4 regions of the Mucilaginibacter lutimaris genome follow, and region 4 is predicted to be linked to each of the others. Evidence: riboswitches for the same ligand, from Rfam matches in the RefSeq annotation. Region 4 holds a riboswitch; each other region holds the start of a gene.
The links. A riboswitch is a leader RNA that binds a small molecule or an ion and turns the genes downstream of it on or off. The one in region 4 is predicted to bind S-adenosylmethionine.
Positions count from the first base shown of each region.

Region 1 (3,246 bases), on a different contig from region 4:
TTTATACAGGCAAAATTCCTGGCAAAAAAAGGGCTTTGGATATCCGAATTCAGAATAGAATCGGGCCTGAATTGCGGCGGGCATGCTTTTGCAACAGAGGGTTATCTGCTGGGACCTATTTTGGACGAGTTTAAAACCCGCCGTGCGGAAATGCTTGACGAACTATATACACTGTATGACAGTGCGCTTGTACAAAAAGGGATATTTACAAGCAAACCGCCCGCGCAAAAGATAAGTGTACAAGGCGGCATAGGTACTGCAGAAGAAAATAACTTTTTAAAACAATATTATAACGTTGATGCTACAGGTTGGGGCAGCCCCTTCCTGCTGGTACCCGAAGCTACTAATGTTGATGACGAAACACTTAGCAAGTTAACCGGCGCCACAGAAAGCGACTACTATTTAAGCAATTCATCGCCAATGGGAATATTGTTCAATAACTTTAAACCCAGTTCATCAGAACAGCTTAGGTTAGCTCGCATCCACAACAACAGGCCCGGCAGCCCCTGCACCAAAAAGTTCCTTTGTAGTAATACCGAGTTTACAGCTCAACCCATTTGCACCGCGTCAAGAGAATATCAAAACCTTAAAATAAAACAACTTGAAGAATTGCATTTACCGGAGACCGAGCATAAAGCATTATTTGACACCATAACCGAAAAAATTTGCCTTTGCGAAGGGCTTTGCTCCTCGGCATATATCAAGTACAATATTGCCAAACCTAAAGAGAATACCGCTGTAGCAATTTGCCCGGGGCCGAACCTTGCCTACTTTAAAAAAACATTTTCGTTGGATGAAATGGTTGGACATATTTATGGCAAACTTGATATTTTAAAAAATGCCGCGCGCCCGCATATGTTTATAAAAGAGCTTGAACTTTATATGAATTATCTCCAAAAAGATATTCAGCATAGCATGGCGACTTTAACTGATAAGAAGAGCAAACAAATGTTTAAATTTAAAGAACAACTTTTAAACGGTATAAACTACTACAAAACCATTTTTAGCGAGATACAGCTACTACCAGATAATGCACGGGCGCAATTACAAGCTTTTGAGGATATGTTACTTAAGCAACCGCTATTTAATTTTTAAACATTGAATAACTGACTATAGTCATTTTTTTAATAAGAGTAGTGGTTTAAATTGGGCTATAAATCTGTAAGCCCCATGAAAACTATACAATTTAATTTTAACCACCCGGTTAAGGGGAACGCGGTCCTATCGCCGGTTAACTGTACCGACACTTGCCTGCGTATAAAGGTTGAGAGTTCGAAAGATAATTTATTGGAAATCCCGGTAAACAATTGTAGTGAAGGTAAATGGAAGCTTACACTCAATTGGGAACATGAGGGAAGAATGTTTGCGCACCAGGAAGATTTTGAAATAATGCCTAAGTAACTTAGTGTAATATGCATCGAACCTATACCGTGTTCACAATATCTGATCTCGAAACTTCTTCTATTTTATTCCTAAGCGATTGAAAATGCATTAAATAAATAATTTCTATAAAAACTATAGACTTTATATATTTATGTTTTATATTTGCATCGAAATAGTTCTTAACTAATTATCAAGAAAGACTGAGGGATAGGCCCGATGATGTCTTAGCAACCTGTACGCCAAAGGTATAAAGGTGCTAATTCCTATCTGTAGCAATGCAGAAAAGATAATGTAAGCAAATTGTTTGCGTGCCACCAGGGCAATCATTATATCATCATTTGCGCCCACGAGGTTAATTGGTAATTAGACCGCGAACTAAAATTTAGTTAAATTTTATATGAAAGCACTTATTACCCTTATTGAACGAAGTAGCCTGTTAAGCTTAGTAAATTTCTGCATCGATCTGTTCTTGCCTGCCCGCATGCCTGCCATGTGTTGTTGCTGCTGTTAATTAGCAACTATTTACCTGGGTTAGCATCCTGCTAATTACCCCGGGGAAATCATTATCCATTTATTTTCTACAAATTATTTAAGTAACTGGTTTGCGGTGTTTCGGCAACCTTGTGTGTGCTTGCTATAACTTGTATTGGCCGTTTATCACAAACAAAAAAACAAAACCATGTTTAAAATTTACAAACCCATATTGGCAGTTATACTGCTATTTTTAACCCTACAGCAGGCAAACGCCCAGGCTATACAGGTTAGCGGGGTAGTTACCGCTGCCTCAGACGGGCAACCCCTGCCGGGTGTTACTATTGCCGTAAAAGGAACTACAAACGGCACCCAAACCGATGTTGAAGGAAAATTCAACATTAAAGCAAATGCGAATGATATATTAAAGATCTCGTATATAGGCTTCGCAACCAAGGAAATAACTGTTACCAACGATGGCACTCCTTTAAGAATTGTTTTACAAGACGCACCTAATTCCCTTAACGAGGTAGTGGTAACCGCACTTAACATATCTAAAGACAAAAAATCGTTAGGTTACGCGGTGCAGGGTTTAAAATCAAAGGATTTTTCTGAAGCCAAAGAAACTAACTTGATCAATTCATTTGCAGGAAAAGTGGCTGGTGTGCAGGTAACCAGCAGCCAGGGAGATATGGGCTCGTCCCGCATTATCATCAGGGGCGAAACCTCTATTGCCGGCGAAAACCAGCCATTATTTGTTATTGATGGTATTATAGTAGATAATATACAACGCCTTGGCACCAATGGTTCGCGCGATTTTGCCAACCCATTGGCAGACATTAACCCCGATGATATAGAGAGCGTAAGCGTGCTAAAGGGGCCTAACGCTGCTGCGTTATATGGTTCGCGTGCTGCCGCCGGTGTTATACTCATTAAAACAAAAACAGGAAAAGGCGCCAAAGGCCTTGGTATAACCATTAACTCAAACACTACTTTTGCTACGCTAAAAGTATTCCCCGATTATCAAAACCAATATGGCCAGGGTTCGAATGGAAAATTCAGCTACGTTGATGGTAAAGGAGGTGGTGTAAATGACGGTGTAGACGAAAGCTGGGGCCCACCCTTAGACGGTAGGCTAATACCCCAATTCTTTTCTAACGGGCAACCCGCACAATTTGTAGCACATCCTAACAACGTGCGCGATTTCTTTAAAACAGGTGTTACCTATAACAACGGTGTGGCCTTAGCCGGTAGCGACGAAAAGTTTGACTACAGGATCTCGTATAACAACCTTCATCAAACCGGGGTTGTACCAAACTCGTCGCAGGGCCGTAACACATTTTCATTTAACGGCACCTTTAGGCCAACGCCCAAATTAACCGTCACCACTAT
Region 1 covers NZ_JBHTIA010000003.1:1,089,754-1,092,999, reverse strand. Annotated here, with positions in the region: gene ACFQZI_RS05770 (hypothetical protein) at 1-1,095, shown strand, start outside; gene ACFQZI_RS05765 (hypothetical protein) at 1,171-1,401, shown strand; SAM riboswitch class I at 1,568-1,676, shown strand; gene ACFQZI_RS05760 (SusC/RagA family TonB-linked outer membrane protein) at 2,063-3,246, shown strand, end outside.
Region 1: linked by a shared signal. The riboswitch ahead of ACFQZI_RS05760 (SusC/RagA family TonB-linked outer membrane protein) and the one ahead of ACFQZI_RS09870 (peroxiredoxin) in region 4 are both predicted to bind S-adenosylmethionine.

Region 2 (3,246 bases), on a different contig from region 4:
ATTTGTCAGATCTTCTGTTTCTATTAAGAAGCCATCATGACCATAAAACGACTCCAGTTCGGCAAATGCCGATTTTGGTATATGCCTGAACAGGTATTGCTGCTCCTCGATAGGGAACAATACGTCAGATTTTATGCCGATAACCAGGGTGCGTGCTTTTATCAAGCTCAACGCCTTGTCTACACCATGCCTGCCACGGCCCACGTTGTGTGAATCCATCGCTTTTGAAAGATACCAGTAGCTGTAAGCGTTAAAACGGTTAACCAGTTTTTCGCCCTGGTAACCCTGGTAGGTGGATGCTTTAAAATTATCAGTAACGGCATCGCTATCTTCCTGCTGTGTAATGCCGTAAGTTTTGTACGTGCGGTAGGATAGGAGCGCTATACTGCGTGCTGCCTTTAAACCTTTGCTGCCACCATCAGGCGTACCGGCGTAAAAAGTTCGGTCGGCGGTTATCGCCAAACGCTGCGACTCATTAAAGGCGATACCCCAGGGCGAATGGTTGGCGTTGGTAGCTATCAGGATCAGGTTTTTGATGCGTTCCGGCTCTATGATGCTCCATTCAAGTGCTTGCTGACCGCCTAACGATCCACCTAATAATATCTCTATATTACCGACACCTAAATGGTCTGCCAGTAAAGTATGTGCTTTTACAATATCGCGGATGGTAAACTCCGGAAAAGCCAGGTAATAAGGCTGGCCCGTAGCAGGGTTTATACTTAGCGGATTCACTGTACCATACGGTGAACCCAATACATTGCCACAAACAATAAAATGCTCGTCGGGATTAAAATGATCTTCCGCGCCAAAAAGACCTTTCCACCAGTCAAAAACATCAGAATTTGCAGTGAGGGCATGGCATACCCACACTACATTATCCCGATTTTTATTAAGGCTTCCATAGGTGTTAAAGCCAATTGTAAGTCCCTGCAATTTTTTGCCGGATTCCAGTTCGAACGTGCCGGTATAGGTAAAACTTTGTGTGCTCATTTGTTACTCTTCGTTATTTTGGGGACGGCAGGCTAAAACAACCGCCCCCTCATAACATCACTTAAAAACTAAAAAAACTAAAAAACTCTTATGCCAATTCCAGCCGGCCAATCTTAGCGAAGGCCTGTTCAAAATCAGCTTTAATATCATCTATATGCTCAATACCAACAGATACACGCAGCACGCCCGGCAATACCCCGGCAGAGATCTGTTCGATGTCTGACAGTTGCTGATGCGTAGTAGCTGATGGTTGTATAATTAACGTTTTGGCATCGCCTACGTTGGCTAAATGGCTTACCAGTTGAAGGTTGTCTATAAGGTTGTTTGCCAATTGTTTATCACCTTTTATTTTGAATGATAACACCGCGCCAAAACCATTCTTTAAATATTTTTTTGCGAGGGAATGGTAAGCCGATGATTCAAGCCCCGGATAATTTACCGATTCTACCTGCGGGTGCTTTTCCAGCCATTTGGCCAGCTCAAGCGCGTTATCTACATGGCGTTGCACCCGTAGCGAAAGTGTTTCCAGCCCCTGTATATTTAACCAGGAATTGAATGGTGATTGCGAAGGGCCGAAATCCCGTAACCCTTCAACCCGTGCACGGATGATAAAGTTGATGTTCCCAAATGGGCCGTTCACACCAAATACATCGTTAAATATTAAACCATGATAACCTTCGCTTGGCTCTGTAAACTGCGGGAATTTACCATTACCCCAATCGTAGGTACCACCATCTATTATAGCACCGCCAATGCTGGTGCCATGGCCATTGATCCATTTGGTAGTAGATTCAACCACTATGTGCGCGCCATGTTGTAACGGGCGGAAAAGGTAGCCGCCTGCTGCGAAAGTGTTATCAACAAATAACGGCAGATCGTGCTTTTTAGCTAACGCAGCAAGCTTTTCAAAGTCGGGGATGTTGAAACCCGGGTTCCCAATGGTTTCGGTATATATGGCCTTCGTTTTATCGTCGATGTGTTTTTCGATGTTCTCAGCAGTATCGTCCTCGGCAAAACGCACCTCAATACCCAAGCGCTTAAAGGCTACTTTGAATTGGTTGTAAGTACCGCCGTACAAAAAAGGAGAGGTAACAAAGTTATCGCCTGCCTGTAAGATATTGTTTAAAGCGATGAACTGCGCAGCCTGGCCCGATGAAGTTGCCAAAGCTGCAATACCACCTTCAAGAGCAGCTATGCGCTTTTCAAAAACATCGGTAGTAGGGTTCATTAACCGGGTGTATATATTACCGAACTCTTTTAAGGCAAACAAATTAGCGCCATGCTCAGCACTGTTAAAAACGTATGAGGTAGTTTGGAATAATGGCACAGCACGCGCGCCTGTGGTTGCATCAACTTCCTGGCCGGCATGCAGTTGCAGTGTTTCGAATTTTAAGTTAGACATATTCTGTAGATTAAGGATATTTAATTAGAAAGATTTAAGGGTTACGACAGGATAGAACTATCCTATTCAGCAGATCACGTATTTTTCAGGAAACAGAAAAGGGGACGTGTTACCGAATCAACAGCAGCAGCAACACATGCAAATACAGCCATGAGATTGGTTGTATACTAAAGAGGTAGCCGTTTGGGCCTGCAAGGTGTTTTGTTGTACGTAAGTTAAACTTTTCATGATTAAAAATTTATATCCCCCGGTTAACTATTCTCCGGGACAGGAATTGGCACCTTCTACACCTTGTAGGGTTGCCAGCGGTTCTCTGAGCCTGATCTCTCGCCGCTTCTTTATAAACCAAAATCCGTGTGAGGGAAAATTGATCGTGTGGTATCGCTACCAAATAATGTTTCAAATATAGGGCAAAGGATATTTACAATCCAAATTAAATTTTTAATAAATTATAATATTGACGTAAAACACCGGTATTTTTTAATTTATTTCTTACCGCATCGCCTGCTCCATATCGGCGATCAGATCATCAATATGCTCTAATCCAACAGATACCCTTAATAGGTTAAAAGGTGTCTTTGTATCCGGACCTTCCACACTGGCGCGGTGTTCTATCAAACTTTCTACGCCGCCAAGGCTGGTGGCCTGTGTAAATACTTTAAGCGAATTAATTACCTTTTTAGCCTGCGCCTCGCCGCCTTTTAAGGTGAACGACATCATGGCGCCCGGTAAATTCATTTGGTCTTTAACAGTATCATATTGCGGGTGCGATGGTAGCCCGGGATACATTACCTGTTCAACAGCCGGGTGTTGTTCTAAAAACGCGGCCAGCAATTGGGCATTGTTTACATGCC
Region 2 covers NZ_JBHTIA010000003.1:1,709,064-1,712,309, forward strand. Annotated here, with positions in the region: gene ACFQZI_RS08575 (homoserine O-acetyltransferase family protein) at 1-990, opposite strand, end outside; gene ACFQZI_RS08580 (O-acetylhomoserine aminocarboxypropyltransferase/cysteine synthase family protein) at 1,079-2,392, opposite strand; SAM riboswitch class I at 2,628-2,739, opposite strand; gene ACFQZI_RS08585 (trans-sulfuration enzyme family protein) at 2,885-3,246, opposite strand, start outside.
Region 2: linked by a shared signal. The riboswitch ahead of ACFQZI_RS08580 (O-acetylhomoserine aminocarboxypropyltransferase/cysteine synthase family protein) and the one ahead of ACFQZI_RS09870 (peroxiredoxin) in region 4 are both predicted to bind S-adenosylmethionine.

Region 3 (3,246 bases), on a different contig from region 4:
TATGCCTTAAAACAATAAGGCCCTGCTTAAAAAGCCGGGCCTTACTTGTCTCAAAGGGATGTTTTAAATAGATGTTGTAGATTATATGATTGATCAGGCGGCTACCAACTGTTGTTGGGCAGCTTTCTGTTTGTTGCTTGATGTAAACTGGTTTCTCTCTCTGAAAGCCTTAAGGTCTTCCATTAATAAGTTTTTTAATTCGTTATCAAAACGGGTAACTAATTTACTTGTTGCAGGTTTGTATTCAGCTTTCATAGGTTAATGTTTAAAGTTGTGAGTATGCAGTTGTTAATTATGCAGCGTTGCGGGTTGCGGTTTTTGATTTAAGCGCTTTTAGGTCGCTCATCAAAATGTTCATTAACTCTCTGTCGAAACGGTTAACTAATTTGCTGGTTGCTGGTTTTTGGTAAGTTTTCATAGTCCAATATTTAAAATTTTCAGTTTTTAGTTTGCTCTTTGTCTTCGTTGTTTTGGTTTTCGCTAAGGTTATCATGTCGGCGTTTCGCTTCTTTGTATTGCCTTGCTATTTGCTCTTCATCTCTCGCGTCGGATGTTTTCTCGGGAGCTTGAGGGTTTTCCCACTCTTTCTCCCCATCCTTGGTTTCAGTTATTTCGTCGATCATAATATCTCCGTTTGATAAGTACTATTCCAAACTAATGCCAAACTTTTCATTCCGACCAGAAAAAATGACACGCAACCATATTTATTTTTACATTAAAACTTAAAAGGTTTAAAAACAGCCGTTTTGAACCAAAAAATAAAATAGTATAAAGCAAAGGGTGTATGCAAAATGAGTACATGTTGTTGTAAAGAATAGTCAACAGAAAGGTTATCGGTTGTATAAAGTGTTCGTTTTTGAACAATAGGCCGTTCGGTTGGAGGGCGACTGATGAAAGAAAATAGTAACTTTCAAATTATTTTTAAATAAATTCTATTAAAGCTATAGACATTATAGGATATTATATATATTTGCATCATTAAATAGTTCTTTTAATAACTTATCCAGAAAGACAGAGGGAAAGGCCCTATGACGTCTTAGCAACCTGTACCGCTTCAAAGCGCGTAAAAGGTGCTAACTCCTGCTCCACTTATTGGGGAGAAAGATAAGATGACCACACATTAAAGTTAAATAGCTTTATCCTTTGTGTCCTCTTTTTTTGAGATAAGTTACTAAAGAAACATTGGTAACATTTAAAAACAGACACATAATGAGAATTTATTTAGATAACGCAGCCACCACCCAACTGGATAACGAGGTATTTAAAGCCATCACCCCTTATTTATTAGAATACTATGGCAACCCGTCATCGCATCATGAGCACGGCCGCGAGGTAAAAAAGGCCATTGAAGGGGCGCGCTCCACTATTGCCGGCCTGCTTAATGCTACGCCGGGCGAGATCATATTTACCAGTGGCGGCACCGAGGCAGATAATACCGCTATCTTGTCAAGCGTTCGCTCGCATCAAATAAAACACGTTATCACAACCCCTTTCGAGCATCATGCGGTGCTGCATACCTTAGAAGCGCTCAAAACTAAGGGCGAAATACAACTAAGTTTTATAAACACCGATAGCCACGGCAACCTGGATATTAACCACCTGGATGCTTTGCTTAAAACCAACGGCCGTTCGCTGGTATCTGTAATGCATGCCAATAACGAAATAGGTAATTTAAACGATATTGAATTGATAGGTGAGGTCTGTAAAAGCAGGGGCGCTCTTTTCCACTCAGATACGGTACAAACCATGGGGCATTACAGGCACGACCTGTCTAAACTAAACACGGATTTTATAGCAGCATCGGCACATAAATTTCACGGGCCAAAAGGCGTGGGCTTTATATATTGCCGCAATGGTGTACAGTTATCCCAACTATTGCACGGCGGCTCGCAGGAGCGTAAGCTACGCGCCGGTACCGAGAATATCCACGGAATAATAGGCCTGGCTAAAGCTTTAGAGATTGCCTACCGCAATATTGATGAACACCGGGTTTATATTCAAAATTTAAAAAACAGGATGATCGCTAAACTGCGGGAGCAGATAGGGGATGTTTATTTTAATGGTAATTCGGCCATTGCAGATAAAAGCTTATATACCGTATTAAGCGCAAGCCTGCCCGTTAACCATGCAACCGGCGATCTGCTGGCGTATCTGGATCAGAATAATATCTCCGTATCGGGCGGCAGCGCATGTTCAACCGGTTCGGCATCGCACGTGCTGAAGGCAATTGGCGCAGATGGGTCAAGAAACACGATCAGGTTCTCGTTCAGTAAATTTAACACCGCCCAGGAAATAGATCATACTGTAGAGAAGTTATCGGCTTTATATAAAGCCATAGCAGCGTAATATATAAGTGTATTTAAATGGTAATTACAGCGGCGGCGAGGTTAGTTAAAAGATCTTCTGAATTGGTTGGGCGATAAATTGGTATAACGCTTAAACAGTTTATTAAAAGACTGAGGATGCTCGAACCCCAGTTGATAGGCAATTTGGCCTGTGGTAAGTTGCGTGGTACTTAAAGCTTCCTTGGCCTTTTCAATTAAAAAATCATGAATATGCTGTTGCGTGCTTTGGCCGGTAAGCGACTTTAACATATCTGTAAGATACCTTGGTGAAACACGAAGGTGGTCCGCCACTTCAACAACAGTTGGTATGCCGGCTGCCATACTTTTAAAACGTTCTGCAAGATAATTATCCATTTTACTGATAATGTCATGATGCGCGGTTTTGCGTGTAAGGAACTGGCGGTTATAAAAACGGTTGCTATAATTCAGCAGCAATTCTATTTGTGAAACTAGCACATCCTGGCTAAAGGCATCAATGGCGTTGTCTAATTCGGTGCTGATGTTTTTAAAAAGCCCGGCTATTACATCTTTTTCTTTTTCTGAAAGGAATAATGCCTCGTTTACAGCGTAAGAGAAAAACCCGTATTGGTTTATTATTTTTCCCCAATTGATAGTTCCTGATCAGGTCTGTATGAAAATACAGGGTATAGCCTTCATAGCTGCTTTCATCACCTCTCATGGTAGCCAGCTGATTAGGGGCTAAGAATGCCAGGCCGCCTTCCTCAAAATCATAATAACCCTGCCCATATTTTACCTGCCCCCTAAAATTCATCTTAAACGAGATCTTGTAAAAGTCTATCAGGAAACTTCGCCCGGCGTTTTCACGGACGATCTTGGTAACATCGTAATTAACTAAAGCCACTAAAGGGTGCAGGGGCTTTGGCAAACCCATTCCCCTCAT
Region 3 covers NZ_JBHTIA010000008.1:90,198-93,443, forward strand. Annotated here, with positions in the region: gene lpxB (lipid-A-disaccharide synthase) at 1-18, shown strand, start outside; gene ACFQZI_RS11885 (hypothetical protein) at 94-255, opposite strand; gene ACFQZI_RS11890 (hypothetical protein) at 293-418, opposite strand; gene ACFQZI_RS11895 (hypothetical protein) at 438-623, opposite strand; SAM riboswitch class I at 997-1,111, shown strand; gene ACFQZI_RS11900 (cysteine desulfurase family protein) at 1,210-2,346, shown strand; gene ACFQZI_RS11905 (helix-turn-helix transcriptional regulator) at 2,388-2,801, opposite strand; gene ACFQZI_RS11910 (hypothetical protein) at 2,851-3,246, opposite strand, start outside.
Region 3: linked by a shared signal. The riboswitch ahead of ACFQZI_RS11900 (cysteine desulfurase family protein) and the one ahead of ACFQZI_RS09870 (peroxiredoxin) in region 4 are both predicted to bind S-adenosylmethionine.

Region 4 (3,246 bases):
GTCTCTTTTAGTGGTAATGTTTTGGCTGTTCGATAGATGGCTAACAAATACAAGCGATGTCGCCAGTAATAGCTTTTTTATTTGAAGGTTTATTTTCATGCTGTGGTTTAGTTTATGCCCTTATTTGACACCCCTTTTACAGCATGGTTTATTGCAGTTTTAATTTATTTAAAGAGTGAAAATGAATTAACTATTAATCTCAGCCCTTCAACCCCTGCAAATCGCATTCTAAACTCTTATCCCAGTTACCTGTAACGGCAGCGGCGTTGTATGTACTCTGCAGGAATTGTTTCAAGGTTTCTTCGGGGTTGGCAGATTGCTGTACCACTTCGTAAGTGAGTAAAAACTCACCCATCTCGCCGCTGTAAAATGCTTCGGGCGGACTAACCTGCTGCTTGCTGAATGCCTCCGGCGTGGGGTAGCAATAACTGTAGAAAGCGGGGTGTGGAAACTGTTCGCCGCCCAGCCAGAACCCGCAGGAACTCACCTCGTGCGAGTAGGCTTCCTGCATCACATCATCGGGCATATTTGGCGCGCCGCCGGGATGTTTTGGCGCCGGCCTGCCGCTGAAACGGGTAACCGCCAAATCGAACGCGCCCCAAAAGAAATGCACCGGGCTGCACTTACCCAAAAATCCCGACCTAAAATCGGTAAACACGTTATGGATTTTGATGAGCGCCTGCCAGATAGTGTTCATCCCCTCGGGATGATACGTGCAGGGCGCGGTATTTTCGGCAAAAGGAATGGCAACTTCCAGTTCATTGGGTACGGCATAGATCTCTACCTCAACACCAACGGCTTTGAGGTTTAGCATCAATTTGTTGTAAAAACCGGCAATGGTTTCGGCACCCAGGGCAGATGTTACCTTTTGGCCAGTGCTAATTATGATATGCAGTTGGTGGTCGATAAAATCCAGGTCTATCTGGAATACACCATCCTTGTAGGGCATGCTGCCCGTTGTTAAACCCGTGGCGCTTACATACAAGGTAACCTGCCAGGAGTGGTTTATCCATGGCATTTTTTTGAGGCGTACCTTGCCTATCATCTGCGTCCACTGGTGAACGGTGTTGATGGTATCTTTCAGATAATGAAAATCGAGTTTAGGCCAGTTGTGGGTAGAGTTGCTCATAATGTAAATATACAAGCTGGGAACGGGATTGTGTATAAATCGCTCTTCAATAGTTTACTCACCCCGACTACGCTTCGCTGGTCGACCCTCTCTGCTTCGCAAAGAGGGTGTGTAAATTTATTTTCCTCCACCCTCTTTCCGCGTAGCGGAGAGAGGGTGGCGCGCGAAGCGTCGCGGGGTGAGTCCATACGGAATAAATAAAAAAGGCGATGAGCTCCTCAGCCCACCGCCCAGTCATTATTAGTCAGTCAGTTTAGACGTCGCGGGTAGATTCGAACTACCGTTAAAGGTTTTGCAGACCCACACCTATCCTCTCGGCCACGCGACTTTGATTCTTATAGCCTATTTATTGGGCTGTGGTGTCGTCCTTAAATAAGGCTTCACCTCGGTAAACCCTTTAGGGAATTTAGCCGGAATATCTTCTGTTTTAATAGATGGCAGCACTACCACATCCTCACCGTCTTTCCAATCGGCAGGGGTTGCTACACTGTGGTAGGCGGTTAGTTGCAGGCTGTCTATCACCCTCAGTATTTCCTGAAAGTTCCTTCCGGTTGATGCCGGGTAGCTGATGATAAGTTTTATCTTTTTATCCGGCCCAATGATGAACAGCGAACGAACGGTAGCTACCAATGATGCATTCGGGTGGATCATGTCGTAGGCCTCAGATATTTTGCGGTCCTCGTCGCCTATTATCGGGAATGTTACCTCAACGTTTTGTGTTTCGTTGATGTCATTTATCCAGCCCTTATGAGATTCGGCACTGTCGGTACTTAGGGCTATAACCTTAACATTGCGTTTCTCAAACTCATCTTTTAATGAGGCGGTTTTACCAAGCTCGGTAGTACAAACCGGTGTATAATCTGCCGGGTGCGAGAATAGCACACCCCAGCTATCGCCCAGGTATTCGTAAAAATCAATTTCGCCCTGCGATGTCTGGGCCTTAAAATTTGGGGCGTCGTCGCCAAGTCTTAAACTCATGATATTGGTTTTTAATATTGTTAAGCCCCCTCTAAATCTCCCCCGAAAGGGGAGACTTTTTAAGCCCTCTCCTTCGGAGAGGGTTTGGGTGAGGCTCCATAAAGCTATACATTTCAATTTTGTTTCGGTAATTTATCCGGAAAAGCGATTAAGAGAGAGGCCTTCAAGGTGAAAACAGAACGCTTCATGAGCATTCGGTTTTTATTAAATCAGCTTATCTGTCTCCGCTAAGCAGCGAAGCAGGAATTAGCACCTTTTACAAGCCTTAAAGCTGTACAGGTTGCTAAGACATCATAGGGCCCTTCCCTCTGTCTTTCTGGATAAGTATGTTTAAAGAACGATTACATCACAAAAGTACATATTAAATCTATAATTCCTATAGACTTAATATTTATTATTTAAAATATTCTTTAAATAATTGAATTTCAATGAGAAAATTTTGTATTACAATATTATGCAAGCTTTAATCAATCCTTACATGTAGCGATGGGTATAAAACCCATCGCTACATGATCATTACTTCCCGTTAAGCTTCTTTATCAGCTCCACTTCTTCGGGCTTGTAAGGTGTACCGTCCTTACGGAAGATATCATGGAACCATTCCTTAGGTTCGCTACCATCAGGTATAGGATTATCCCAGGCAAAGATGGTATTGGTTTTACCCATTACAAAGCCCCAGTTAAGTGCGCCTACGTTTTCTTTTTTTAGCATTGGCATTACGTTGGCAAACTTGCTGCCTCGGGTGCGTGCCATATATTCGGTACAAATCAATGGCTTGCCATGGCTTTTTAGTAATTGTATGGTTTTAAGATGCGATGCTTCGTCGGTATAATCATGATAAGTCACAATATCGGAGTTTAAGGCCTGGTAGGCATTTAACTTTTCAAAACTCCAGTCCCAAAGGCCTGCAGAAATTGGCTGGTCGGGGTTTACTGCGCGCGCCCAGGTAAACACTTTTACAAGTAAGCCCATAGATGCGTCCTTTTTGTTAGAGTTGCCCGGTTCGTTATATAAATCCCAAAGCAGTATGCGTTTATCGTGCTTAAAGGCGGTTAGTACATCAGTAACGTAGGCTTGCAGCATTGCAGTTTCGCCCGCGTTGTTTAGGCGGTTACCGGGATCCTGCAGCCAGCCAGAGT
Region 4 covers NZ_JBHTIA010000005.1:39,719-42,964, reverse strand. Annotated here, with positions in the region: gene ACFQZI_RS09885 (hypothetical protein) at 1-99, opposite strand, end outside; gene ACFQZI_RS09880 (DUF5996 family protein) at 200-1,129, opposite strand; tRNA gene ACFQZI_RS09875 (tRNA-Cys) at 1,387-1,457, opposite strand; gene ACFQZI_RS09870 (peroxiredoxin) at 1,472-2,107, opposite strand; SAM riboswitch class I at 2,319-2,434, opposite strand; gene ACFQZI_RS09865 (1,4-beta-xylanase) at 2,624-3,246, opposite strand, start outside.